Regions from separate parts of the Heyndrickxia sp. FSL K6-6286 genome, predicted to be linked through region 1. Evidence: riboswitches for the same ligand, from Rfam matches in the RefSeq annotation. Region 1 holds a riboswitch; each other region holds the start of a gene.

Region 1 (7,542 bases):
GTCATTCGGGTGATGCGCGAAAAATTATCCGATGAGTGGCTTGGAAAACAGCTTGATGGCCAGTTTCTTGAGGATATTCAAAAATATGATATTTGTCCGATGGGTGAGTCTGGAGAGTATCATACATTTGTTTATGATGGTCCATTGTTTCATGAAGAAATTAAGATTCGGGTAGGTAACAAGCTTAAGGAAGATTTATCTAATAGATTAGAAGTTTTCCTTTTAGAATAGTAGTAGAAGAAGCGATTGATTCTCCAATAAAGAATTGATCGCTTTTTTTTGAACTGAAAATGACATTCCGTTCTATAAAAATAGTACAGTGTGTTCGAAAAATATTGAATAATTTATTCAGAAAGTTTACAATACATAGAAAAAGGGGGGCTGCAAATTGAATGTAATTGATATGTCATTTAAACGAACAAGCTATGAGGTAGAAGTAAAATATTCAATTTTATATGAATGTGTTTTAGGGATAGCGATGATTACTTATCCTAAATTAAAGGGGAAATTAGAGAAGTCTGAATCCTATTGGGAGCATTTAAGAAATAGTCTTTCAGAATCATTGGATGCAGAATTGCAATATTGCCAGGAACATAATACTTGGAAAATACTTCTTCAGCTCTTACATACACAGGATTTTGATTCCCTCCCAAGCTTCTTAGCATTTCTAGCAAATGTATCAAACCAACAATTAGTCTATCATGCGCTACCATTTTTAGAAGAATCCCAACAGCATGTTCGAGAGGCTGCCTCAAAAGGTGATAAAGATGCCTTTAGCGAAATGATTTTAGCTAGTAGACAGCATATTTTTTTTCCGAATCTGATTCATTTTATTTCAGAGGTTGATCAAAATGAGTTAAGACGTCACCTCATTTGTTTAATGAATGGGTGGTTCCTTGAAGTTATTGAAAAAGATAAAGAAGAAACAAAACGAATATTGAAAAAGGACTTTGAGGAAAAACAAAGGATGATGAATAAAGTATCCGCCGAGGAATTTGTCCAATGGGCTACAGGAGAGGAATATAAACCGGAAACAAATATAAGTAAGGTACTGCTTATTCCACACTATATTTACAGCCCCTGGACAATTCATGCAAATTTAGAAGGTACGAAAGTCTTTTATTACCCGGTGAGCCAAACAAGTCTTTCTGATGAGCCGGATGTTGCATTATTAGCCCAATTTTATAAGGCTCTTGGTGATGAAAAGAGATTAAAAATAATCAAACTCCTCCATGAGAAGGATCGATCTTTAAAGGAATTAACTGATAGTTTAGGAATTGGAAAAACGACTGTTCATCATCATTTAGTGATTTTGCGGTCTGCACAAATAATTAAGATGAAAGATTCAACTTATTCTTTGGTGCATCATACATTAAGTACGCTAAAACCTAAGCTATTAGAATTTTTACAAGAAGAGGACAATAAGTGAATGAAAAGAGATTATTCTATTACACTATTATTTCTTAGTCAAATAATCTCAACATTTGCTAGTACATTTGGAACATTTTGTATTTCTTGGCTTGTTTATGATGTAACAGGTTCAAAAATGGCGATGGGAGGGCTGTGGCTTGTAAGTATAATCGGCCAGTTAATTGTACAGTTATTTGCTGGTCCATTTATTGATCGCTGGAAACGAATAACGATGATGAAACTATCAGAATGGTTAAGAGTATGTACTTACTTATTCGTTTTTATTTTTTGGGTGCTTAACCAAAACTCAGTAGGGATTTTATATATTTGTTCATTTATCAGTTCGATTGTTGTTTATGATTCAGCAGCAAGTGCCTTAATTCCAAAGTTAGTCAATAGTGATCATCTAGTGAAAATCAATGCAAGAATATCTGGACTCGTTCAGCTGATGAGATTCCTTTCCTTACCTATTGCTGGATTCATAATGGGGAATATAGGAAGTGTGAAAAGTCTACTCCTTATTATAATTTTATATAGCTTTTCTCTAAGTAGTTTATATTTCATTCATGAACCAAAAAGTCGAGTTTCTCGCAAACAAACATGGATGCAACAATTCAAGGCAGGAATCCAGATCTATCAACAGTATAAGATCCTCCTTTTATTAGGGTTATTAGTATCGGTTACTAGTTTTGGAGTTTTTGCCACACAAGCAATGTATCTTCCCTATGTATCTGAAGTATTAGATGGTTCCTCCTTTGAATATAGTCTGTTTGCTGCTGCATTTCCATTTGGTTATATCATTGGGACGTTTATTGTAGGGAAGTTGAAGCAACCAAAAAAATATTTATATGTAGTCATGAGTTCCTCCTTATTTATTGGTGGTTGTACCTATATAGGTTTAGGTTTAACAAAAGCAATCATCGTCGCCTTATTGATTGAGACAATTGCCGGAATCGTCATGCCATTTTGGAATGTTTTTAGTACCACGCTATATCAGCGGCTTGTCCCTGAAACAATTTTAGGTCAGGTGATGTCCGTCCGTTTTCTTTTAACAAAAGCAGTTGTTCCTTTAGGGATTGTTTATGGGACTTTCGTTGCTACAAAAATTAGTCTACCCTTTTTATTTTTATCGATTGGAGGAATTATTTGTTTCGTCTCTGGATTGGGTTTATGTTATCTAGTTATGTATTCTTCAAAACGCGAACATGTAATCCAGTGATTTATGGTATTGGCAAATAGCTGTTCTTCTTTTCATTGTGGGGAATATAAATTTTATAGTGGGATGTGGAAGGAGGATAGATGAAAATTACTCATGTTTGAAATAACAAACATTAACTTAGATCATATAAAAATTAACTCTTCGGATCATGGAAGTTCAATTTCTTTCGGTTCAACAGTGATGATTGGCAAGAGAGTATATGCAAAGAAAAATCAAGCATTTGGTCAAAATGTAGCTGATTCTATCATTCATATTACTCCAGTTAGTATGACTATTGACGATGATATTGAGGATATGTTTAGTAGCAAACATTCGTTATAAAAAACATGGTGTTTGCTAGATTATTCCTTCCTAAAAGGGGGAGATTCGATGATATTTGCTCCAGTTACAATTAACTTTCAAACCTTAAAAGTAAATTCCCTTGATCATTCTGCAGTGTTAAATATGGGAACGAATCAATATTTAGATGTTTTTGTTTCATATAAGAGAAATCAAGGAATTGGTGAACAAAATGGTGATTTTGTTCAAATGCTACTACCAGTTTCAGCGGTAGCTGATTCAGATATTCTCGATTCACCATCGGTCAAAAATAGTCTTATATAAGGCTGTTGCCTTATAGTTTGTTGCCTTTGTAAAAGCCTAACTGCCGGCTTTTACACCCATAAAGGATTCAGCAATTTTAATGGAGTTTGTAGCTCTTTTGAAATGAAAAGCGCAGCGGTCTTCAGATGATAGTTATTTACTAAAACATTACTAAACTGCAAAATTGTTTAAGGAAAGAGCCAATATAAATGACAGAAGCTTTGAGAGTGGTTATCAATGTTCTTTTTCACACCAACAGTTGTAAATATGCTAGGCTTTAAGATTAATTCAGTGGATAATTCATCTGTAATTAATGCTGGCCCCGTTCAAGCCATTGACCAGTTTACTTCATATAAGCGGAACCAGGCATTCGGAGAACAGAATGGGGATTTTTCTTTAATGAATCTCCCCTTATCCTCTGTTGTTGATCCGGATATTAGTGATAGTGCAACTGCCAAAAACAGTTTTATTTAGTATATGGATGTGTAAAAGCACGATAATGAGTGCTTTTACACATGAAATATACTCTCAAGTACAACCAAAGGATCATAATATGGTCTTCCGAATTCGCTACCGGTATAGTAGAATTCAGGATTCTCCAGATAACTAAATAATGTGTTTTCCTTTTTTATTTCCCATTTTAACTGTTCTTCTTCAGTGTCAAACTGATATGATGCGGACCGTGTTGGTGTTTTGTATTTAACAGATATGGAGGCAATCGTTTCTCTATCCTTTAATATAAATATAGTCGGGTCGCCCTTTGAAAAAGCAGTAAACTCTAAGGAATCGAAAGCTGCGCGAACAGTCAAGTGACCTGCGTTTACAACAAGCCCTCTTTCTCTAAAATAATCTTCAAAGGCATCTAAAAAATCCTGAACTTTTTCTTTCAATATCGGTTGAATATTATTCTCCAATAATTTACTATTTAGTTCTTTTATTTTATTTAATTCGAATGTTAATTTTTCTAAATCACTTTTGCTCATGATTATCAAGCTCCTTATGATTGTTAAATATATTTTACCAAAAATTCTCCTCCATGATGTTATTTGTCTCTAATAGAATAGGTTAAGAATAAGAGAACCTTTCATGACACCGAGATAAGAACTACAAACTTCATAATAACACTGAACCTTTTATTAGGAGAAAAGCCGGCAATAGGGCTTTGCAAAGCAACAAACTATCTGAACAGCTTTTGGTTCAAAGGAAACGAGTCTTGAGGCATTGAAAATGATTGCATCTATTTGATACATACTAAATTTTTTTATGTCTATTGGTTCATTATCCATGAGTATGCATAATGTATGAATGGAGGTGGGGAAAGTGGCATATGAAATTCATGTATCAACAGCAAAACGCCGTTTGACATTGTTGAATGCCGGAAGAGTTGTCAAAACCTATCCAATCGGGGGGGGGAAGATGCTGACCCCTACACCTAAAGGGGTATATACAATCATCAATAAACAGCCAAATCCAGGAGGTCCATTCGGTATCATGTGGATGGGATTATCGAAGCCGCACTATGGAATACACGGGACTAATAATCCTGCCTCAATTGGGAAGCTGGTTTCACATGGGTGTATTCGAATGTACAATAAGGATGTTCTTTCCCTTTCGAAAATTGTTCCGATAGGCACTAAGGTGAGGATAAGCCGAAATTAGTGGTTAAAAAGTATCCACTAGGTCGAGTCCACAGACTTCATTCAAAAAAATTATTTAAGAAAAATAAAAAAAGATATTGACTTATATTATATTTCGGAATATTATTGAACATAATTAATTGAACAAAAATTAAATAAAATGACTATTACTTATCCAGAGAGGTGGAGGGACTGGCCCTGCGAAGCCTCGGCAACGGGTTTGCTATTTTGCAAATACCGTGCTAATTCCTGCAAGCTGATTGTTTTATCAGCTTGAAAGATAAGAAGTAGAGCGGTTAATATAAACCCTTCTTCTTATCTGTGTGCGGATAAGAAGAAGGGTTTTTTTGTTCTTGAGAGGAGAATACAACATGATTAAGTTTGAAGGTGTAAGTAAGGTTTTCCAGTCAAAAGGCAGAGAAGTTGCAGCTGTGCAGGATGTCTCCTTGTCGATTGAAAAAGGGGAAATATTTGGGGTCATCGGCTTCAGTGGAGCCGGGAAAAGTACCCTACTTAGGCTGGTAAATCTATTAGAACGACCAACAACTGGAAAAGTGATTGTCAATGATCAGGAAAATTTATCGCTTACAGAGAAGGAACTCAGGATGATGAGGCAAAGAATTGGAATGATCTTTCAGACCTTTAATCTATTTAACTCCCGAACGGTGTTTGGAAATGTTGCTTATCCATTAAAACTTGCGAAAGTGCCAAAACAGGAGATTAATCGTAGAGTAACAGAACTATTACAATTTGTAGGATTAGCAGATAAGGCGAAGTATTATCCTGAACAATTGTCTGGTGGTCAGAAACAGCGGGTAGGTATTGCAAGAGCACTTGCTACATCCCCAGATATTCTTATCTGTGATGAGGCTACCTCTGCATTAGATCCAGAAACTACTAGTGATATTTTGAATCTGTTAAAAAAGGTAAATGAAGAGTACAATGTGACCATTCTATTAATCACCCATGAAATGCAAGTCATTCGCAATATATGTGACAGAGTAGCAGTGATGGAAAACGGAAGGGTCATAGAGGAAGGATCGGTTTTTGATATTTTCACGAATCCAAAAACACAAACAACTAAGAATTTTATTAGTTCTGTTTTAAATGACAAAATCTCTTCTAAACTATTTGAAAAATTACGATCTAACCCATTAAGTCGCTTATACAGATTAGTTTTTACTGGGGAAGAGACAAGTAAACCGTTGCTTTCTGATATTGCGAAGTCCTATCAAGTAGATGTTAATATCATTTACGGCAATATTAGCGAGTTACAGGAAGTGCTTTTTGGCCAGCTTATCGTTGAATTACAAGGGACAGATCATGAAGTTGATAAGGCAGTGAAGCATTTAGAAAGATTTGTACAAATAAAGGAGGTTACAACTCATGCAAGTTGATTGGAGTACATTTTGGCCCAGAGTAGTGCAGGCATCGGGTCAAACAGTGACTATGGTTATTTTTACATTAATCTTTTCAACAATCATTGGAACGATTATTGGTTTACTCCTTTTCGTCACTCGAAAAGGCAATATTTTAGAAAATAAAACGGTATCTACTATCTTAAATATTTTAATAAATATTATTCGACCGATTCCATTTATTATTTTTCTCGTTGCCATTAGCCCAATTACTAGGATGGTGATGGGGTCAACCATTGGAACAGCTGCAGCTATCTTTCCGATGACAATAGCAGCATCCTTCGGAATTGCACGTGTGGTCGAAAACAATCTTGTATCCATCGATCCGGGAATTATAGAAGCAGCGAAGGCCATGGGGGCAGGTAAGCTACAAATTATCTTCGGGGTATTAATTCGTGAAGCCTTGGGTCCACTAATTTTAGGAATTACCTTTATCACCGTTGGATTAATTGATTTTTCAGCCATGGCAGGTACAGTAGGCGGCGGTGGCCTTGGAGATTTGGCGATGACCTATGGTTATCAACGCTTTGATACGCAAGTGATGATTGTGACAGTTGTGTTATTAATTATTCTTGTACAAATTGCTCAATTTGTTGGCAACTACTTAGCGAGAATTTTCCTTCGTAGATAAAAATAAAGCAATGATAAAAACATCATAAGAAAAGAGGAAATATAAATGAAAAAATCATTTTTACTAAGCATTATTGCAGTAATCACTCTTTCCCTTCTTGCTGCATGTGGCAAAGAAACTAGTGGAAAAGATAGTAAAGTCGTGACGATTGGAGTGACAGGATCGGACGGACAAATGTGGGATATTATTAAGGAAAAGGCAAAAAAAGAGGGTATAACAGTTAAATTGAAGGAATTCTCTGATTATACGATTCCAAATCAAGCACTAGCCGATGGAGATATCGATCTGAATGCCTTTCAGCATATAGCTTTTCTAAACCAATTTAAAGAAGAACATAACCTAGATATTACACCAATTGGAACTACACAAATCGCACCTATGGGAATGTTTTCTGATAAATATAAGAATCCTGATGACATCCCGACTGGAGGAGAAATTGCGATTCCTAACGACCCGTCAAATCAAGCACGTGCTCTATTATTATTACAATCAGCAGGTCTAATTAAATTAAAGGATGATTTTGGTCTATTTGGTGACCCAAGTGGGATTGTAGAAAATCCAAAGAAGCTTAAGATTACACCAGTTGTGGCGCAACAAACACCTCGTGTTCTAAAAGATGTTGCTGCATCAGTCATTAATAATGGG
Region 2 (7,542 bases), 2.5 Mb from region 1:
GACTGGATTACATATATGGGTTTGTTCATAAATGTATCTTACTAAGTGTAATAATTTATCCATTAATTCGCGATTTTTTATTAATTCGTGCAATGTTGTTATATTAAGCTTGTCTTTCTTAACATGAAAAGGGGCTAATTTCTTAATCTCCTGAACATTGATATTTGGCATATAGGTTCTTCTAATTTCGTGAAAATCATTTGTTTCAAATAATGTCTTTAAATGTATAGCTGTTTCCCATATCGAGGTTTGAAAAGGATATGTACCTATATTTAGTGTTTTAAGCTCGGAAAGTAATTTGTGCTCAATATTCCATCCACGATAAAATGGGTGTAATAAAATTCTAAAATACATACAAAAAGGATGGAATGAACTGGTCCAAACAATTAAAATCCCGACCAATTGATTATTTACATGCGCAGAAACGGTAAAAATTAGCCTTGTACTTTTTAACAAATTAAGTAGAGAATTTTCTTCATGACATAAAGAGATCAATTCTCTTAATTGTACTTCATCAACTTCTTCATTTTGCTTTATGGTTAAGTCCATTTTTAATCTCCAAAACTTTGCATATCATAAACTTTTTTGAGTTTTAATTCCAAAGGCAAGCCATCTTCCATCAATATCTTCTATAACAAATTCTTTATTATTGTAATCAGTATCTATTAGTGGTCGAATGATTTTTACATTTAAATCATTAAATTCTTGTTGAAGCTGTGTTTGGTTTTCTGTAATAAAATAAGCATCGTACCCATAACCGTACAGTTTTCGATTCGGCACTACCGCTTGCCCATTTGACTTAGTTAAAATGATCTCGGTGGCATCACGATATAAACATATGTGAGGCTCCACCGTATCCAAATAATGAACAGCTTGAAAGCCAAGCTTTTGTTCGTAAAACTTTGCAGTTCTTAAAATATCTGGAGTCGGAAATACACAATGCGACATCAATAACCCTTTGTTCATGATAATATCTCCTAGCTTTTTCAATATGGTACACTAAGTAATATCTATACTTTTGAAAAAATGTAAAAACTTATAATTTTATATTAGTTTATTTTCTATTAAAATTGAAGTGCTTTTATAGTGGCTACTCTTGGTTTGGTATTGATTTTAAAGAACCGATGTTGGGTGGATATCAGTAAATTACAGGAAAGAAAATAAAGGATTTAGAATTATTTGAGGCATTACTAAGCTTTGATTCTTTTACAAAAATAATACCTTTAATCGAAAGATCAGATGATTCACATATAAGGGATCGGTCATTTAAATGGTTGTTGAGACGCTATGAACTGTTTGTTAAATACCACGGTAAAAGGTTTAAAAAAGCCGAAGAATTCTTATACTCTAAAGGCTTATATTTTCATGTAATATAGTTACATCATTCATAAGCTATTAACGATTAAATAGCATATTTGATAAATCTCCAAAATAGGGAAGTGATTGGGTGATTGACAATAAAAGTACTTGGTCGGTCATTTTTAGCATCTTGGGAATCATGTAATATATCATGAGTTATCGAATATTTGATAACCCGACTTTTAGTGAAAAAATGATAATAGCAATAATCATTTGTGGTAGTTTAGTATCAATGTTTTTAAGTATTGTATATGGAATAATAGGTATGAAAAAGAAAGAAAGAGGTCCTTTTAAATATTTAGGCATAACCATCATATTTCTTTTCTTTGTAGGTATAGCATTATCACCGATTTTTATGGGGTTATTTGGATTTAGGGAACCTTAAATTTGAATTTGTTCATACACCACTGCATTACTTGTGTTTAGTTCTACTTAAAAACAATATTCACTTCAGTCAATAGTTTCGCATATCCAAAATCGAGTATGGTTACCAATTCTCGATTTTGGATGTTTGTTATTAATTAATTGCTAGTCGAAGATGAGGCGGCTACACTAGCAGCAGAAATTGCCGCAATCGAAGCAGCTTGTTGTGCTTGTATAATTGCTTGAATATTAGTAGCTGTTCCAATGGACAGAAGATCTTTGTCTTGGATTTTATCCTTCACGAGCATTTGAATAGAGAATAGTAAGCTCATCTCTTTATACCAACGGAATAGTTTTTTTTCATTTAGAATTGAATCAATCGAAATTATTTCATAAATGTATTTTTCAGGCTCGTCTAACAAAGCCAGTACACCAATGGTGGAAAAATGAATTCCTTTAATTTTTAAGTTATGCTTGCGGAATTGCTCATATAGATTTACGCAGTTTTCTGCTAATCTTTCACGGTTATTATTTTCTCCATAAGTAAGTATATGGGATAAAAATTGCAAATCATTTCCTTTACGGAATACTCGGTCTCCTAAATAGTGATAGAAAAATTCAATGTTTTCCATTTGATGTTCAATGGAATAGTTTATATTGGAAAGTAATACGGCTAAAGGATAATCATCATTCGATGTAAGAAAGAAATGCTTGCTTTTCATCGCCTTATATAGCTTCATCGCTAGACCTGCTTGTTCACTTCTATCCATGCCTTCCTTTGGGTGAGTTAATAATGTATATGCAGCTAAATAAGTATATGGTCCCTTGTGAAACCCTTTTTTAGTTAGAGCGTTATAACATTCTTTTAAATCACTGAATGCCTGAATCGGATCGGGAAATTGATTAATTAATAAAGATGCTAATGTATATCTCATCTCTGGATTTATACCTGAATACCACTTTATGTCTTTTTTTAGAAAATCAGATACCTTTAGAAATTCTTTAGGTTCTAGTTCCTTGCCAGATATCATAAACTGTGAAGCAATACTCATGCGAATTCGTTTATCAATACCCCAACTAATTGCATTTGTTAAGGCATCGAAAGAAAATACGAATTTTTCTGCTTGCTTTGCTATGTCCTGAAACATGAAAGCTCCTCCAATTTGTTAATTTGTACTTTTATTTACGTAGGTAGGTGGAAAAAAGTTTCAAATGAGTGATTGATCAAATCTGTTATAACCTATAAAAATACTTGGAATAATTCTTGACAAATTTATCCTCTGAATATATGATATTCACAATGAAATAATTCTTATCAAGAGAAGCCGAGGGACTGGTCCGATGACGCTTCAGCAACCTCTACATCAAGTAGAAAGGTGCTAATTCCAGCAAGCATAGTCTTGAGAGATAAGAGAGATCACATGAACAGTAAAGTCCTCTTTTCTTTTGAATGGAGGGCTTTTTTATTGCTAATTTTTCATTAAACCTCTAAAGGAAGGGATAACTTATGAATAAAATTGTCATTCTTTGTGGGAGTCCTCAAGAAAAGTCAAAAATTGAAGTAGTTCTTCGGCATATTCAAGCTATACTTGAAAGCGAAGGTTTTTCTATAACATTTTTATCTGTTTTAGATTTTTCTCCGGTAAACTTAATAAAGGGGTATTATAATAGTATAGAAATAAAAAAATTTACAGAAGTGATGGAGGAAGCAGATGGAGTTCTAATTGGTTCTCCAGTTTATAAAGCTTCCTATACAGGAGCTTTAAAGTCACTCATTGATTTATTACCAGAGGGTGCATTAAAAGGAACACCTGTATTTCCATTAATGGTAGGAGGAACAGGTGCCCATCTTTTAGCAATAGAATATGCACTAAAACCACTAATCAATAGTTTAAAAGGAAAGCCGACGCATGGGATATATATTTTAGATAGCCAAATTGATCGAATGAGTAAAGATAATCCAATTATTGATGTGGAGATCATAAATCGACTATATGTACAGTTAAATGATTTTGTTCGATCCATTCAAATTAAAAATCCGTTTATTGCATAATTGAAGACGTTACTGTGTTATTAGTAAAAAAGTACTCATCTGAATCATTTATTTTATAAGTAATGACAAATAAAGGGGGGATTTTATTGAAAAAAAGAATTAGTGAAGAATTAATGAAGATCGAAGAAACATATCAAGTGAAGATATTATATGCTTGTGAATCTGGTAGTCGTGCATGGGGGTTTCCTTCTAAGGACAGTGATTATGATGTTCGGTTCATTTATATTCATTCAAAAGATTGGTATTTATCTATCGATCAGAAACGGGATGTGATAGAATTACCTATTAATGATTTACTTGATATGAATGGATGGGAATTAACAAAAGCTCTGAGGCTTTTTCGAAAATCAAATCCTTCGCTTCTTGAGTGGTTGAATTCTAGTATAGTTTATTATCAAGCTTATTCAACAATTGAGAAAATGAAAAGTCTATCCAGTCAAGTTTTTGTTCCTACCGCTTCCATGTACCATTATTTAAATATGGGTAAACGAAACTTTCACAATTTTATGGAGAAAGAATATGTGAAAATTAAAAAATATTTTTATGTACTTCGCCCTATTTTAGCATGTAAATGGATTGAAACATACAACACTTTCCCACCAATAGAATTTGCTGTGTTGCTTGAACAAATGATTCAAGAGGATGAAATCAAAACATCCATTAGTCAATTGCTTGAAAGAAAGCAACATGGCGATGAAAGCGACCAGGAACTCAGAAACGATCTTCTTTACCATTATTTAAAGAAGGAAATGGCTCATTTAACTGATTTCGCTCACACATTAAATAGTAAGGTGGTTGACCCAACGGACAAATTAAATCACTTATTTAGAGAAACATTAGATGAGGTTTGGGGATGAGGCTATGCTCCATTCATCCTCTTTACCTATTTTTTTGTGAAAGCCGGGTTTTATAAGTTTTGTACATTTTTTGTAGCGAGGTAAAATATTGCTCATTTCGGTAAACTATCTCTTCAATGAAGTGCTCCTTTATTTGTAGCAGCCACAAAGTTAACAGTTGTTGATGACCACCTGTAATACTTCCATAAAAATTACAAGTTTCTCGAAAATATTGTCTGTAAAAATAAAGATAATTAGACCATTTTCTGTACCCTGGGAATTAACTCTTATTTATTTGTTCCCAAGTCCATACTAGAGACACGTTATCTCCAATATTTGTGCAAAATGTGTTTCCATCGCCATTCTTGAGACACGTTATCTCCAATATTTGTGCAAAATGTGTTTCCATCGCCATTCTTGAGACACATAATCTCCAATATTTGTGCAAAATGTGTTTCCATCGCCATTCTTGAGACACGTTATCTCCAATATTTGTGTATAATGTGTTTCCATCGCCATTCTTGAGACACATAATCTCCAATATTTATGCAAAATGTGTATCCATCGCCATCCTTGAGACACGTTATCTCCAATATTTGTGTAAAATGTGTATCCATCCCCGTCCCTGAGACATATAATCTCCAATATTTGTGTAAAATGTGTATCCATCGCCATTCTTGAAACACATAATCTCCAATATTTAAGTCAAGTCCTGGTTTTTGTGTAAAATCACTGGCAAGTACTTTCAACCTTAACCCTTTTATTTTTTTTGCGAAACTTCCATGGATTTTGAACTTCATATCCGGTAAGGGATGTCAAATGGTTTTCAATTTGACATCCCTTACCGGATATGTGATCATCCATGATGGAAGTTTAGCTGAAAATAATCTGTTCTATCTTCCACCCATAAGTGCTTTTCTCTTAGCGTAAACCGTATCCTGATATTGCATTAGAACAGCTCCAATCAAGCGAAAAGCCGATTGGGTGTTTGGAAAAATACGTATGACCCTTTCTCTTCTACGGACTTCTTGGTTCAACCGTTCAAGGGAATTGGTACTACGGATGTGGCATCGGATACTTTCGGGAAAGATCATATACTGGATGGTATCTTCGAACCCCTCATCTAATATAGAGAGTGCTTTTTCAAACTTTGGCTCTGTCCCGAACCTACTCATTAGCTCATCTTTAAACAGACGGATATCATCAATGGTTACTGCTTCAAATACGCGTTTGATCATTGTCTTGATTTCAGCCGAGCTCTTTTTGGGAAGTTTATCAAAGATATTTCGCTTAAAATGGACATTACATCTTTGCCAAGCTGTCCCAATAAATTCACGCTGTATCGCTTTTTGGAGACCTTGATGGGCATCAGAGATGATTAGTTTGGGAGATTGAAGGCCCCGTGATTTTAGCTGTTGGAAGAACTGCCCCCAACTCTCATAACTTTCCGCATGGTCAACACTCAAGCCAATTATTTCACGTGTATTCTTCTCAGTAATGGCAGTGGCAATATAAACAGCCTTGGAAACAACGCTTTGGTGCTCGCGCACCTTTATATACATAGCGTCAACGAATACGAAAGGGTAGTATGTTGTATTTAAGGGTCTCTTAGCCCACTCGTTCACAATGGGATCAAGCTTTTGTGTAAGTGATGATACAAACGACTTGGAAATGTTCTTGCCGCAAAGCTGTTCGACAATATTGGTAACATTCCTAGTTGAAACACCATTGATGACCATTTCCAGCATAGAGAGGACCAATGCCTGGTCACAACGGGCATATTTTTCAAAAACGGTAGTTGAGAATTCCCCGTTGCGTGTCCGTGGTACCTTAAGTGTTAAGGTACCGATGCTCATCATAAGATCACGTTCATAATAACCGTTGCGATAGTCACGGCGTTCAACAGCTCGTTCATAAGGTGCAGCCTTTAAATAGTCATCCCTTTCTTTTTCCATAAATTCGTTTAGTACTAAGACAACCGCTGATTTTATAACCATATCAAGGTTGGAATTTACAATGGCTTCTTTTAAAACATCCAAATTTAGGTTAAACTGTACTTGAGTCATTTTTATTCCTCTTTTCATTGTTTATCGTGGTTGAAAACAGTGTTGCCAAGAGTGAATAAAATGACTCATTTTTTTTGCATTTTCTTTTTACACAATTATACGGACTTAATCAATATTTATGCAAAATGTGTATCCATCCCCGTCCCTGAGACATATAATCTCCAATATTTGTGTAAAATGTGTATCCATCGCCATTCTTGAGACACGTTATCTCCAATATTTGTGTAAAATGTGTATCCATCGCCATTCTTGAGACACATAATCTCCAATATTCTCGCAAAATGTGTATCCATCGCCATTCTTGAGACACGTTATCTCCAATATTTGTGCAAAATGTGTTTCAAACTCCAACCTTGATACACATTATCTGCAATATTCTCGCAAAATGTGTTTCCATCCCCATCCCTGAGACACATTATCCCTGCTATTCTCGCATAATGTGTTCCAATCCCAATACTGAGAATATATTTTCCCTATCACTCTCGTTTTATCTATATCAAAATCATTCTTAATTATAGACTTCCCCCAAGTCTAAACCTTCTCCATATAACTGTCTCAAATCAAAGAAGTATTTCTAATGTACCTCTATCATTATTTATAACATTGATTCTTGGTTTCAAAGAGTATCCGTCTCCTTAGGATGCGTATATTCCATTAGCCATGCATCCCTGTATTCTCCTTCATGTAGCTCATGTTTTGGTAATAGCTTTATTTTCTTTAAATTGCATTTTTCATAACAGGCTATCGCACGTTTATTCCAGGTTTGGGGATCCATCACTACTCGTATAGCCTTTTTCTGATTAGTTAAATAATCAATCATTGAACTCACAATGAGCTTTCCTAAGCCTTTGTTCCAATAATTTAC
Region 3 (7,542 bases), 1.2 Mb from region 1:
AACAAACATTCCTATCCACCGAAACATAAAAAGAAAAAATCGATGATGGATATTCTTGGTGATTTATTTGACTAATTAGAGGTGTCTCTCCTTATATGGGGAGGCACTTTTTATTAGTCCAATTCATTATCGAATGTATAAATATGCTGGTTAATAGGTATTAATTTCCTAACCATTGACTACGATTATAAAAAGTGAAATAATAACATGAAAATATTCCTTTTTTCGACAAATTCAGACAGTTTTATTTATCCAAGGTAGTGGAGGGGAATATCATGGGTTCCGATGGTAAAGAGGCATATAAAGGGATAATGGATTCAGTAGAGATAAAAAAGTATGAACAAGATGATCATTTATATAATTTTAATCAAGCTTATCAGTCGATTTTAGATCATCACCCCGATCTTATATTTACATTAGATCTAACAGGGAATGTTCTATCATTTAATAATAAGGTCCCCTCAATGTTTGGATATGATAGTAGTGAAATATATGGTTCGTTTAAAAAGTATGTAGCACCAGAATCATTAGATCATTCCATTTATTACTTTCAACAAGCATGTAATGGTAGACCTGAAAATTACGACATTGCCTTACTACATAAAAATGGGTCTGCCATTGAAGTAAATATTAATTTAATTCCTATTATTAAACACAAAAAGATCGTTGCTATATTTGGTATTGCTAAAGATATAACGAAAAGTAAGGGAATTGAAAAGAAGCTCAAAGAAAATGAAGAGCAGTTTAAAAAAATTTGCAATAATCTAGAAGTATGTATTTGGTCACAAGATCTCAAGACTAAAAAAATATTATTTGTTTCTGAAGGGCTTCATAATATTACAGGTTATTCTTCTGAGGAGATGATGACCAATTCCTTTCTATGGAAGGATATTATTTATGAGCAAGATCATTCCATTTATTTTGAGAAGCAAAGTGAGTTAAAGAAAGGGAAATCCATTCATCATCAGTACAGAATCATTCATAAGAATGGTTCGATTCGTTGGCTGCAGGATCAAACGATTCCTTTTATTAACGAAAAGGGAGACATTACAAGACTGGATGGAATTATTTCGGACATAACAGAACAAAAAAGCAATGAGGAGCAAATTGCTTATTTTGCCTATCATGATTATTTGACGGATTTACCGAATAGAAGAATGTTTGATGAAGTATTGCATTCATTGATTGAGGATTCACAGGAAAAAAATCAATCATTTGCCGTTATTTTTCTGGATATGGATCGATTCAAATACATTAATGACTCTTTAAACCATGATATTGGCCATGAACTATTGATACAGATCGGACACCGATTAGTTGAAATGATACCTGATAAAGAATTGGTTGCTAGAATCGGTGGGGATGAATTTGCCATTTTGTTAAGAAATGACAAGTATATTTATGATTTAAATCAAGTAGGGGAACAAATTATTCAAGGAATAAAAGAGCCGTTTACAATAAATGATTATGAGTTGTATGTTTCTGCAAGTGTAGGGATTTGTCAATATCCTTTAGATGGTAAGGATGCATGGACTTTACTAAAAAATACAGATAGTGCTCTCTATCGAGCAAAGGATCTTGGGAAGGATAATTATGTTTTATATTCTCAATCAATAATGAAGTGTCCAAATAAATCTACATTCTTTGAAAAGGATGTAAGAAGAGCATTAACTAACAATGAGTTTAGGGTTGATTTTCAACCTAGAATTGATGTTAAAACAAATAAAATGGTTAGTGCTGAGGCATTAATACGTTGGGAGCATCCAGAACGAGGACTTGTCCATCCAGGAGAATTTATTCCTTTTGCTGAAGAATCAGGCTTAATTGTAGAAATTGGAGACTGGGTTATTCGATATGTATGTGAACAAATAAGACATTGGCAAGTTCAATCCATGCCGGTCGTCCCTGTTTCAATTAATATTTCACCGAAAAGTTTCTTGAAAAGAAACTGGAGTATAGGTGTAATGCAAATTTTGCAAGATACTGGGATTAGTCCAAACTTGCTTGAATTTGAAATCACTGAAAGAATTATTATGCAAAATGAAAAGATAGTCTATGATTCGATAAAAGATTTTAAAGAAAGAGGGATTACATTCTCTTTAGATGATTTTGGTACAGGATATGCTTCTATTACCTATTTGAAACAATTTCAATTTGAATATGTTAAGATTGATCGTTCGTTAATACAAAATATTCATTTGGACTCTCAAGATGCTGCCCTAACAAAGGCAATTATTGAATTAGCACATGGGCTAAGGATGAAGGTTGTTGCAGAAGGAATTGAAACAGTTGAACAATTTAATATTATTCAATCGTTTCAATGTGATGAAGTACAAGGGTATTTATATAGTAAGCCTTTAAAGACTGAGCAGTTTGAATCATTTATGAGTAAGGGGATCCATTAAAATCGATGATTAGGGATGAAAGGAGTTTATACTCCTTTTTTTTATACTTGACAATAGTCAGAATACTGGATATATTAAATTTTAAGCAATTCCAAGTTTTCTTATAGGAATATATAATTTAGTTTTTTCTTATCTAGAGCGGTGGAGGGACTGGCCCTATGATACCCGGCAACCTTAATCTCCTTGATTAAACGGTGCTAATTCCAGCAGAGCAAATAGGTTCTGAAAGATAAGAGGAGATTGTTCAAGTATTTTGAGCCTTTCTTCTTTTCGGTAGAAGAAAGGTTTTTCGATTTTTAGGGGTGATGAAAAAGTGGGTAGTTGAAGATGATATCCTTTTTGTTGGCTACGGTACAGAAAAATGTAAAGAGAGGGGATTTTTTTCATGGAGGACAAAAGGAAGGTAGTTAGCATTATTAGTTGCTTGACATTCGTTATGTTATTGGCAGGCTGTACAACATCAGCAAATCATTCATCAACCGATGAAAATGGTAGCAAGATTCGAAAGGTAAAAGTAGCTTTTGATCAATCCTCCAAGCCCATTTCATACATAGATGAGAATGGGAATCCAACTGGGTATGATGTAGAGGTCATGAAATTAGTCGATGAACTCTTACCTGAATATGAATTTGAGTATGTAGGTACAACGAGTGATGATTTACTATTAGGGGTAGAACAAGGGAAATTTCAGGTTGGAGTAAAAAATGCATTCTGGACTGAAGAAAGGACAAAGAAGTTTATTTATCCTAAAGAATTTCTTGGACTGAGTAGTACAGGACTTGTATTAAAGAAAGAAAATAAGGAGATTAAAAGTTTAGAAGACTTTGCTTCTGCGGGATACACCCTCGCACCGATTGCCGCAAATAATGCTCAGTATACAGTTATTGATGAATATAATCAGTCACACCCAGATAATAAAATTAAGCTCAAGGCAGGAGAAACCTTTTCGGTTGATGTTGTCCAATGGGTGAATGAAGGACGTGTAGATGGTGGAGTAATGATTGAGGGTCCTTTTAAAAAACAGGTAGAGGAGAAAAATGGTCCTTATCATCATTTAGTTAATGATGTTGTCTATAATGAATTCGCCGTAATAAAAACCTGGCCACTATTTAATAAAAAAGAGCAGGAATTTGCGGATGCATATGATCAAGCGATCAAACAACTGCAAGAGAAAAAAGAAACGAATGAGTTAAGTAAGAAATTTTACGGAAGAGATTTATTTGAAGTATTAGATCAAGCGAAAAAGTAGGAAAAATGGAGGGGGATAATGGAAAAATACTTTGATGCATCTTATATATTCAAATCCATCCCAATGCTGCTTCCTTTTCTAAAAGTAACATTTATTGTTACTGGCTTATCGGTAACGTTTGGAACCATTCTAGGGTTTATTTTGGCGATGGGGAAAATAGGAAAAGGTAGGATTGCTAGAAAAATTGCTAATGGATACACCACTGCCTTAAGATGTACGCCATCGATTGTTTTGTTATTTCTAGTCTATTATGGGGTTCCAGCACTATTAGAAAAATTTTCAGTTCAGACTGGTAATGTTGACAAAATTGTTTTTGTAGTAATTACTTTTTCTCTTCAGTTTGGTGCATTTATGTCTGAAGTAATAAGGAGTGCGTATGAATCTGTGGATAAAGGGCAATTCGAGGCTGCTGTTAGTGTGGGATTAAGTCCTTTTCAGGCATATAGAAGAATTGTCTTTCCACAGGCATTTGTAGTAGCTATTCCAAACTTTGGAAACAGTCTATTGGAGTTAATTAAAGAAGGCTCTTTAGCATATACGATCGGCCTAATAGATGTAATGGGGAAAGCCAATCTCATTATTGCAAGCAATTATAATGCACATGCTTTAGAGATCTATTTGGCATTATCGATCATCTATTGGATTATTTCTATTGTGATCGAACAAGTATTTTTAAAATTTGAAAAGGGATTTAGTAAAGGAAAACAATCATTGAAATCAACATAAGGAGGAACGCGAGTGCAAGGTAGCTTTAATCTAGAGTTTTTAGTCGATACGTTTTTTGTTGCTTTATCAGGCGTACCTACTGCCTTAATTATAACGATTGTCGCATTAATAGTCGCCTCACCATTTGGTTTTTTATTGGCATTAACAAGAATTAATCGCATCCCAATTTTAAGTCAACTTTCGAGAATATATGTTTCATTTGTTCGTGGAACACCTGTAATCGTTCAGATATTTATTATCTATAACAGCGTACCTTTAGTCATATCATCGTTATTCTCTAGGCTCCATATAGATAAAAATGTTTATGAGGTGAATCAGATATGGTATGCATTTATTGTTTTTTCTCTAAATACGATTGCAATCTTAATTGAAATATTTCGTTCCTCATTAATAACAGTAAGTAAAGGACAATTAGAAGCTGCCCAATCTGTGGGATTAACGAATGTTCAAGCCTATCGAAGAATTATTATTCCACAAGCATTGGTGGTGGCATTGCCAAATATTTGCACCGCTACGGTAAATCTGATAAAAGCAACTTCCTTAGGCTATGCTATGTCCTTACCTGAAATTACTTTAAAGGCAAAGGTAGCGGCAAATGTAGGATATAACTATGTTGAGGCCTATATTGATATTTTTCTTGTGTATTTGATTATTTGTAGCATAACGGAATATGGGTTCAAGCTATTTGAAAGAAGACTTAGCTCCTATAAAACAACTACAGCAAAAGGGGGGCAACATTATGCTTGAAATTAAGAATGTGCATAAGACATTTGGGAAAAGTGAAGTATTAAAAGGGGTAAATTTAAGCATAAGTAAAGGAGATGTTGTTGTTATTCTTGGTCCTAGCGGATCTGGTAAAACGACATTGTTAAGATGCATTAATTTTCTTGAAAGGGCCGATCAAGGTCAGGCTGTTTTTGGGAATATGAATGTAAATCTTAAAGCAGCTACTAAAAAACAAATTCATGAGGTCAGGCAAAAGGTTGCGTTTGTTTTTCAAAATTATAATCTTTTTAATAATAAAACAGCATTAGAGAATGTAACAGAAGGTTTAATTATTGGAAGGAAAATAATAAAAGAAAAAGCAATTGAAATTGCAAAGAAATCTTTGGATAAGGTTGGATTATCGGATAAATATAATGCTTATCCAAATGAATTGTCAGGTGGGCAACAACAAAGAGTAGGTATTGCAAGAGCGATCGCGTTGAATCCAGAGATTATCTTATTTGATGAACCTACTTCAGCTCTTGATCCTGAGCTGGTTGGTGAGGTTTTAAACATCATGAAGAAGATTGCCAATGAAGGAACGACAATGTTGGTAGTTACACATGAAATGTCATTTGCACAGGATGTAGCTAATCGTGTTGTATTTATGGATGAAGGTACGGTAGTAGAGGAAGGGACACCGAAGGAAATTTTTACACAACCTAAGGAAGAAAGGACACAACAGTTCTTAAAACGAGTCCTACCGAAGGAATATATTTATTATATTTGAGAAAAGAACAGGGTTTTCTAGTAAGAGGATAAATTTGTCCTCTTATAGACAACCCATTTCTAATGCTTAGCATTGTTGTTATTTAGGTAAATGTATTAACGTATAAAAAGAGTTTAAGAACGAGAATTCTTTTTAATTCACTGATAAACGAACTGCAAACATGAACCCTGTTACATGAAAAAAAACGACGGTAGGGGTCTTTTTCAAATGTAACAAACGAACGAAACCATTAAATAGACAAATCAAGAACAATTGGGATGGGGGTATTACCAAACAAATAGACCAACAATCATTGCACTAAGTAAAGATACTCCAATCCCGCTTACTAATAGCTTCCATACATTTTTGCCAATAATTTCGGAGCTCTCTTCACCGAAAATAGAGTTGTAGGTTCCATAAATCATACCTACTGTACTAAAATTAGCAAAAGACGTTAAGAAAGTAACCGAAACTGCTATCGTATGAGGCGCCATATTTTTGAGATGGTTTTTTAGATCCATCATTGCTACAAATTCATTTGTAGAGATTTTGATGCCCATTAAAGACGCAACATACATCGCGTCTTGACTTCCTAATCCAAGTAGAAATGCAAAAGGACTGAAAATAAATCCAAAAATCCTTTGAATTGTTAGACCATGGATAAAGAAACCTAGAATTCCATTTAAGCAAGAGGTGAGCGCTACGTAGCCAATGACCATTGCCACAATAACAATGACCATCCGCATTCCAACAAGCATACTATTTGAAATGGTTGAGAAAAAGTCTTTTCGATCTTTCTTTGGTGGGACATACACAATATTTTCCTCTTTACTCACAACAACAGGATTTAACATACTTGCAAGTAAAAGTGCGTTTAAACAATTTAAAGGAATTGCAGCAAATACATATTCTGCAGGAACCATTGATAAATAAGCACCTATAATTGATCCACTAATACTACTCATACTCATGATTCCAAATGTTAATAATCTCTTTCCTTTAAGAACCATTAACTGTTCTCGAATAACGGCTAATGCTTCTGTATTTCCTAAAAACATCATTTGAATGGAGAAAAAGCTTTCAAGCTTCGGTAGACCAGAAACCTTCGATATCACCCATCCAACCTTATCTATGATCCATTTCATAATCCCTAAATACGAAAGAATATCAAAAAAGGTAACAATGAAGATAATTGGCATTAGTGCACTGAAGAAGAAATCGACTGTCTCGTTTTTCATTACAGAAGGAAAGGCGAAAGAAATTCCCTCATTTGCACAAGAAACTAACCATGAGAAGAAGGAGGCGATTTGATCTATTACCCATGATCCTACAGTGGTTCCTAACATAAACCATGTAATGAGCAATTCAACGATTAACAAGCTAATGATCGATCGCCAATTGATTTGTTGCTTTACTGGTGAACATAGATAGATGAGAAAGCCGACAACGAGTATGCCGAGTACATTTATTATGAAAAACATATCATCACTCCAACACCTATTGTCCCCATAATAATAGACCCTATTCATACATGTAATTTATTAAAGATAACAAGGAAGGGATAAAAATCTCTAGTTCCTAAAAACCCCTTTATAATTATCTGTAATAATGGGGAAAATGTATGACAAACTGCGCTACTTGGTTAATATTACTAATGATATCGAAGTTGCGTATGATCTATGAAAACT
Region 4 (7,542 bases), 1.1 Mb from region 1:
GGCTTTAGCGAGTGAAATTGAAAAAGATCCGACTCCTCAATCTGTAGTCAATGGAAAAGTGTATTTTGGGAATCCACATAAGGGGTTTGTTGGCAATATTTATACATATGATCAACCAGGATTAGGAGTGTATGTTGAACCTATAGTTAAACTGGCTGAAAAATATTTACCTGGGAAAATTGTCAATTTAACGAATTCAACATTTGAAGACTTAAAAATATATTTATCAGATGAACGCCCAGTATGGGTTATTATTAATACAAAGTATCAACAACTTTCGGATTCTTACTTCAAAACATGGTACACCGAAGAGGGACCCATTCGAGTTACTAGTAAGGAACACTCTGTATTAGTCACTGGGTATGATAAGGAATATATTTATTTTAACGATCCACTAACAGGAACAAAAAATAAAAAAGCACCCATTGTCGACTTTAAAAAAGCCTGGGTGCAAATGGGCAGCCAAGCAATTACATTCCAAAATTAGGTCTGTAATCATTGGCTGTTTTTTTATAATGTTGCAGCTGATAGCTTATATTGTTTCTGGAAATCGTATTTCTCTTCAACATACACTGCATGCCAGATCATAAATACAAGAACCGTCCAAATTTTACGGCTATGATCCATTTTTCCTTGACAGTGCTCCTCTAATAAATTCAAAACATAATGTTTATTAATAATATGATCAGTTGCACTTTCATGAATGATTTGTTTCGCCCAATCATTCATTTCATTTTTTAACCAGTGGCGAATTGGGACGGGAAATCCTAATTTCTTTCGATTAAGAACATGATCAGGTACAACCCCTTCAGCCGCTTTTCTTAAAATATATTTGGTTGTATTATTTGCTGTTTTTAAACTAGTTGGTATTTTCGATGCGATTTTAAATACTTCTTTATCTAAAAATGGAACGCGCAATTCCAAGGAATGTGCCATTGTCATTTTATCTGCCTTTAAAAGAATATCTCCACGCATCCATGTATGGATATCAATGTACTGCATACGATCAACCGGATCATATCCTTTTGTTTCTGCATAAAGTGGTTTAGTTATATCTGTATAATCTATACCTGTTCGATACTGAGCTAATAAATCCTTTTTCTCTGCTTCAGTATACATTTTGGCATTTCCAATATATCTTTGTTCCATTGGAGTCACACCGCGTTCAATAAAGCTTTTTCCTTTTACTCCCTCAGGTAAAATTTTTGCTAATGCTTTTAACAAAGATTTTCCAATCGCAGGAATTTTGTCAAACACTTCTAATGATTGCGGTTCACGATAAATATTATATCCACCAAATAGCTCGTCTGCACCTTCACCAGATAATACAACAGTTACATGTTTTCTCGCTTCACGTGCGACGAAATACAATGGAACACATGCAGGATCAGCAAGTGGATCATCTAAATGCCAGATGATTTTAGGAAGTTCTTTCATATATTCTTCAGGTGAGATGATATAACTAATATTCTCAACACCTAATTTTTCTGCTGTTTCCTTAGCCACATCAATTTCACTAAACCCATTATGTTCAAAACCAACTGAAAATGTTTTAATGTTCGGATGATATTGCTTGGCAATAGATGCGATAATTGAAGAATCAATACCTCCAGATAAGAAGGATCCTACCGGAACATCACTTCGCATATGGACGTTTACTGAATCAAATAATACATCCCTAATTTCTTTAACAAATTCATCCTCTGATTTTTGAACTGGTTGGAAAGAGGCTTTCCAATAACGTTCAATCTTCATCTTCTCTCCAGGCTTTTTCGTAAAATAATGTCCTGGTTCTAATTTTTTTATTCCTTTTGTCATTGTTTCTGGTTCAGGAACAAATTGATAGGTCATATAATGTTGTGCTGCATCATAATTAAGCTCTTCATGGTCCATTGCAAGTAGAATACTTTTCTTCTCTGATGCAAAGAATGTCCGTTTTTCTTCTTCACGATAGAAAAATGGTTTAATGCCGAATGGATCGCGAGCACCAATTAAAACTTGCTCTTGTTTATCCCAAATCGTAAAAGCAAACATTCCCCTAAGTTTCTCCACCGCTTTTTCTTTATAATGACTATAAAGAGCAATAATTACTTCTGTATCTGAAGAAGTTTCAAAAGTAAGTCCCATCTCAATTAGTTCATTTCTGAGCTCAACATAATTATATATTTCACCATTAAAAATAATCCAATAGCGCTCATTTTCATAGGTTAATGGCTGGTGTCCACTTTCTATATCAATAATACTTAATCTGCGGAAACCAAATTGGATATGCTCATCTTCAAAAAAACCTTCATCATCTGGTCCACGATGTGTAATAATATCATTCATATTCTTAAAAAGCTGTCTATCCGAATCTCTTAAACCAATCTCTCGGTCATGAATACAACCAACAAATCCACACATTTATGTATGTCACCTACTCCATTTCTAATTAACATACTTTATTAAAGGCCAACCGCCTTTTAAAAATACACTCCACTATACTATCATTATTTTACTTTTTTTGCAGTAGACATTATATATATTTTTATGGAAAGAACTACAAGTGAATAACAAACGTGCAAGCATCTTGCTCAGCCCCGCCAAGTTATGGTAACGCTTTTGATTTTCCTTTGGTGAGGTTGTTTGGAATCAGGCTCGACGTAAACAACAATCATGTGATTAATATCTACGGTGCATATTTTCCTTAAGAATAAAAAATGGGGCTACCCATGTAGCCCCATTTCATTCTTTAAAGTGAAAAGTCACGTAATGCTTCTGCTTTGTCTGTTCTCTCCCATGGAAGATCAAGATCATGACGACCGAAATGGCCATATGCAGCTGTTTGCTTGTAAATTGGACGGCGCAAATCAAGCATTTTAATAATCCCAGCTGGACGTAGGTCAAAATGCTTTCTAACTGCTTCGATTAAGATATCCTCTTCAACCTTCCCTGTTCCAAATGTATCAATTGAAATAGACACCGGTTGAGCTACCCCAATCGCGTAAGCAAGTTGAACTTCACACTTATCAGCAAGACCTGCAGCTACAATATTCTTAGCAACATATCTAGCCGCGTAAGCTGCTGAACGGTCAACTTTTGTAGGATCTTTACCAGAGAATGCTCCGCCACCATGACGTGCATAGCCACCATAAGTATCAACAATTATTTTACGACCTGTTAAACCAGCATCACCTTGTGGTCCACCAATTACGAAACGACCAGTCGGATTAATAAAATATTTGGTATTTTCATCGATTAACTCTTTTGGAACTACTGGATTAATCACATATTCTTTCACATTACGTTGAATTTGTTCTAAGCTTATTTCCGGATGATGCTGAGTAGATATGACAATTGTATCAATACGAACAGGTTTGTCATTTTCATCATATTCAACTGTTACCTGGGTTTTAGCATCAGGACGCAAATATGGAAGAATATCCTCTTTACGAACTTCAGAAATTCTTCGTGCTAGCTTATGAGCTAAGGAAATAGGTAATGGCATTAATTCTTTTGTTTCATTACATGCAAATCCAAACATTAACCCTTGGTCACCTGCACCAATAGCCTCAATTTCCTCTTCAGACATCTGACCTTCACGAGCTTCTAATGCTTTATCTACACCCATTGCAATATCTGCAGATTGTTCATCAATAGAAGTTAGCACTGCACATGTTTCTGCGTCAAAGCCATATTTTGCACGAGTATATCCAATTCCTTTAATTGTTTCACGAACAATTTTCGGAATATCCACATATGTACTTGTTGTAATTTCACCAGCAACAAGTACAAGCCCTGTAGTTACAGATGTTTCACATGCTACACGAGCATTTGGATCTTTAGCTAAAATTGCATCTAAAATCCCATCAGAAATTTGATCACAGATTTTATCTGGATGACCTTCTGTTACAGATTCAGATGTGAATAAACGACGCTTTTTTGTCATATTTATTCCTCCCAAAAATTACTTCTATCTATTTTTACGCTTCACGGTACTCATTCCCTAATAGTATGAAATAAACCATAGATTTTATCCTTTAATGTTAAGGAGCAAAATCCTTTTCATGGGTTTAGAAAGACGATATTGTATAAAAGATGGCTTTTCGTATTCTTGTTAAATTTATGCAGAAATTTACCTAATAGCTACAAAGATTAGAATAGAAAAAATAAAACCTTTCCCCGCATGTTTATGAGAGGAAAGGTTAAGATCCATTATCGCGCCTTTCACTCTTATCGTTCAAGGTATTCCCTTGCGTCAGGTTAGCACCATTGCTTTCTAGTTTAGAAAATCTTAAAATTAGATTACACAATCGATAAACATCGGTTATGATCTAACTAAAAAATTCTAACATAGAATGCCGGTTGCTGGGTTTCATCGGGCCTGTCCCTCCACCAGCTCGGGATAAGAGTATCCGTTCAAGGTAAAATATTACGCAATTTGCAAGTTCGTGTCAACATGTTCCTACAAAAATTTTTATTCATCTCTTATTTCCTATTAAATAGATCACGAAATGTATGAAGAAAATATGTCGAAATAATGTTGTTAAAAAAAATGTGCACAAATAGTATAGACTATTAATACAATTGTGTTATACTAATTAACGAATAAAAAACAATCTTTAAATTTTTGAATAAAGGAAGGTTAGTATAATGAAATCTGTCGCATTTTCAAATACATTAGCTGAAATTTTAACTGGAAAAAATGTGTTATCCCAACTATCTGTTCCTCAATTAGTGGAAAAAGTGTTACAACGTAAAGAGGGAAAATTAACATCAACTGGTGCTGTTTGTGCTGAAACTGGTAAATATACTGGCCGCTCCCCTAAAGATAAATATATTGTTGAAGAAGCTTCTACAAAAGATCTTATTGATTGGGGTTCTGTAAACCAACCAATTTCGGAGGAATCATTTGATAAGCTATATAAAAAAGTTAGTAATTATCTTAAGGAACAAAATGAAATATTTGTTTTTAATGGTTTTGCAGGTGCAGATAATAAGAGTCGCTTACCGATTCAAGTAGTAAATGAATATGCATGGCATAATCTATTTGCACATCAATTATTTATCCGTCCAACTGAAGATGAATTACAAACACATCAAGCAGAGTTTACCATATTGTCAGCACCGAATGTGAAAGCGGATCCAACGACCGATGGAACTAACTCTGAAACATTTATCGCTGTTTCATTTGAACGTCGTATAATCTTAATTGGTGGAACTGAGTATGCTGGAGAAATGAAAAAAGGAATTTTCTCCATTATGAACTATCTACTACCTCAAAAAGACATCCTACCTATGCACTGTTCTGCCAATGTTGGAGCAGAGGGTGATGTTGCGTTATTTTTCGGATTATCAGGTACAGGAAAAACTACACTATCCGCTGATCCAAATCGCCGTCTAATCGGGGATGACGAACATGGATGGTCTTCAAATGGAGTTTTCAATATTGAAGGCGGCTGCTATGCAAAATGCATTGGATTAACAAGAGAAAAAGAACCACAAATTTTTGATGCCATTCGCTTTGGTTCTGTCTTAGAAAATGTCGTTATAGATTCAAAAACTAGACTTCCCCTTTATGAGGATGCTACATTAACTGAAAATACACGAGCTGCTTATCCAATTCAAGCGATTGATAATATTATCGAACCGAGTATTGCTGGCCATCCACAAACAATAGTATTTTTAACTGCTGATGCATTTGGAGTGTTACCTCCTATTAGCAAGCTTACGAAAGAACAAGCTATGTATCATTTCCTAAGTGGCTACACTTCAAAATTAGCAGGTACAGAGCGTGGAATTACTTCACCTGAAGCTACATTCTCAACTTGCTTTGGTTCACCATTCCTTCCATTACCTGCAACAGTGTATGCAGAAATGCTTGGTAAAAAGATTGATGAACATGGGGTTCAAGTCTTTCTTGTCAACACAGGTTGGACTGGCGGAGAATATGGTGTTGGTAGCCGAATGAAATTAAGCTATACTCGTGCAATGGTGCAAGCTGCACTTGAAGGTGAATTAACTCATGTTGAAACGTCACAAGATGAAATTTTTGGACTGCATATCCCATTACATGTTCCTGGTGTACCAGATGAAGTGTTAATCCCAAATAAAACATGGACGAATCAACAGGAATATACAGATAAAGCAAAAGAGCTTGCTGCAAAATTCAACGCTAATTTCAAAAAATTCCACAATGTACCACAAGAAATTGAGGTAAATGGCGGACCGATTTTTAAATAATTTACTATTAAAAGCCCTTTTTTCAAACATTGTTGCTATTTAAGTAAAGTTATAACTAATAAGTACCGACGGAGGATCACTACATGTTTCATTTCACTGAGAAAAGAACTACATTCTCCATAAGATCCGCTAGAATCCTTTATTGGGAGTAAGATCGGTAGTTAGGTTTTTACAAAAGCAACAAACGATGCAAAAACAACTATATAAAAAGAGGTTGATACGACATGATCAACCTCTTTTTTATATTCTACATTCTACTTTTAAAAATTACTTAACTGCTAGTTCTTTTTTTAGTTTATCGAATTTAAAGAAACAAGTTGATAAATAATTCTCGTTTTTCCGTTTTCCCACTCCATCTTTTTAATCACTGCTGTCCCGCTTGTATCGCTTTCTTTTGATCGACGAATATCTAATGGGATTTCAATTGGATACAGACGATAATCATCTTTCTCTAAAATAAATAGATTCTCCTCTAATCTCTGTTCCTTACCTTTTGTTACAATCATTGTATTTAGTTCTAATGGCATACCCATAATCATATTCTCCTCTTTCGTACATGTTTTCTCTTATTTTATCATGCTTCATGCTTACTTTTCATCCATGAACATAAATCATTGACGATTTGCCGATTCATTGCTGGTGGAAAATAATGAGTATAATTAGCAAAATACCAAGTTTCCACTTTCCTTCCAAATGAGGTTAATCGTTCCTCCAATCTTTTTGCATGTTCAATAGATACATTTTCATCTTTTTCCCCATGTATGATCAAGATGGGTTGGGTTAGTTTTTCAATGAAAAATAGTGGCGTACGATCCTGATATCGTTCTGGGTATTTATTCGGCGTGCCACCTATAACCCTCTTGAGCATTTTTCGCAAATCTTTTCTTTCTTCATAAGTTAGAATCATGTCAGATACCCCTCCCCAAGTGACAACTGATAATGCTTCTTTGCGTGCTATCGCTGTATGTAATGCCATGATTCCCCCTCTAGAAAAACCAAAAATATGGATTCGTTTACTATTTACTCGATGATATTGTTTAAGTAGATCGAATGCAGCGTATGCATCTACTCGATCATTTCCTGCAAAATCTTCATTTCCTTCTCCCCCCCTATTACCACGGTAAAAGGGAGCAAAGACGATAAATCCCTCCGCAGCAAATTGTCCAATTCTAGCTGGACGAACCATCCCCACACTTTTTATCCCTCCCCTTAGATAGAGAAAACCATCATATATTTGTTCATCCTTCGGTTCTGCTAATAATCCCTTTACTCTTAATTCATCAGACCAATATGTAATCATATACATTCGTACCTTAGGAT

The links. Region 1 has a riboswitch for S-adenosylmethionine ahead of MHI39_RS02395 (methionine ABC transporter ATP-binding protein). Riboswitches for the same ligand answer to the same signal wherever they lie in the genome.
Region 2: it holds a riboswitch for S-adenosylmethionine, as region 1 does, so the genes downstream of both, ssuE (NADPH-dependent FMN reductase) here and MHI39_RS02395 (methionine ABC transporter ATP-binding protein) in region 1, are expected to answer to the same signal.
Region 3: it holds a riboswitch for S-adenosylmethionine, as region 1 does, so the genes downstream of both, MHI39_RS22955 (transporter substrate-binding domain-containing protein) here and MHI39_RS02395 (methionine ABC transporter ATP-binding protein) in region 1, are expected to answer to the same signal.
Region 4: it holds a riboswitch for S-adenosylmethionine, as region 1 does, so the genes downstream of both, metK (methionine adenosyltransferase) here and MHI39_RS02395 (methionine ABC transporter ATP-binding protein) in region 1, are expected to answer to the same signal.

Annotation. Positions count from the first base shown of each region.
Region 1 covers NZ_CP152029.1:432,955-440,496, forward strand. Annotated here, with positions in the region: gene MHI39_RS02355 (diphthine--ammonia ligase) at 1-231, shown strand, start outside; gene MHI39_RS02360 (metalloregulator ArsR/SmtB family transcription factor) at 389-1,429, shown strand; gene MHI39_RS02365 (MFS transporter) at 1,430-2,629, shown strand; gene MHI39_RS02370 (hypothetical protein) at 2,723-2,950, shown strand; gene MHI39_RS02375 (hypothetical protein) at 2,999-3,232, shown strand; gene MHI39_RS02380 (spore germination protein) at 3,449-3,685, shown strand; gene MHI39_RS02385 (hypothetical protein) at 3,721-4,194, opposite strand; gene MHI39_RS02390 (L,D-transpeptidase) at 4,532-4,870, shown strand; SAM riboswitch class I at 5,017-5,135, shown strand; gene MHI39_RS02395 (methionine ABC transporter ATP-binding protein) at 5,220-6,245, shown strand; gene MHI39_RS02400 (methionine ABC transporter permease) at 6,235-6,897, shown strand; gene MHI39_RS02405 (MetQ/NlpA family ABC transporter substrate-binding protein) at 6,943-7,542, shown strand, end outside.
Region 2 covers NZ_CP152029.1:2,921,899-2,929,440, reverse strand. Annotated here, with positions in the region: gene MHI39_RS14845 (hypothetical protein) at 1-549, opposite strand, end outside; gene MHI39_RS14840 (VOC family protein) at 574-966, opposite strand; gene MHI39_RS14835 (hypothetical protein) at 1,511-1,744, shown strand; gene MHI39_RS14830 (DUF4003 family protein) at 1,881-2,870, opposite strand; SAM riboswitch class I at 3,032-3,136, shown strand; gene ssuE (NADPH-dependent FMN reductase) at 3,230-3,775, shown strand; gene MHI39_RS14820 (nucleotidyltransferase domain-containing protein) at 3,862-4,632, shown strand; gene MHI39_RS14815 (IS256 family transposase) at 5,505-6,677, opposite strand; gene MHI39_RS14810 (acetyltransferase) at 7,294-7,542, opposite strand, start outside.
Region 3 covers NZ_CP152029.1:4,543,252-4,550,793, reverse strand. Annotated here, with positions in the region: gene MHI39_RS22965 (zf-TFIIB domain-containing protein) at 1-75, shown strand, start outside; gene MHI39_RS22960 (EAL domain-containing protein) at 276-2,405, shown strand; SAM riboswitch class I at 2,532-2,641, shown strand; gene MHI39_RS22955 (transporter substrate-binding domain-containing protein) at 2,791-3,654, shown strand; gene MHI39_RS22950 (amino acid ABC transporter permease) at 3,673-4,380, shown strand; gene MHI39_RS22945 (amino acid ABC transporter permease) at 4,393-5,127, shown strand; gene MHI39_RS22940 (amino acid ABC transporter ATP-binding protein) at 5,120-5,875, shown strand; gene MHI39_RS22935 (nucleoside transporter C-terminal domain-containing protein) at 6,142-7,335, opposite strand.
Region 4 covers NZ_CP152029.1:1,514,822-1,522,363, reverse strand. Annotated here, with positions in the region: gene MHI39_RS07630 (C39 family peptidase) at 1-487, shown strand, start outside; gene asnB (asparagine synthase (glutamine-hydrolyzing)) at 511-2,403, opposite strand; gene metK (methionine adenosyltransferase) at 2,732-3,928, opposite strand; SAM riboswitch class I at 4,210-4,391, opposite strand; gene pckA (phosphoenolpyruvate carboxykinase (ATP)) at 4,633-6,222, shown strand; gene MHI39_RS07610 (DUF2584 domain-containing protein) at 6,513-6,755, opposite strand; gene MHI39_RS07605 (prolyl oligopeptidase family serine peptidase) at 6,797-7,528, opposite strand.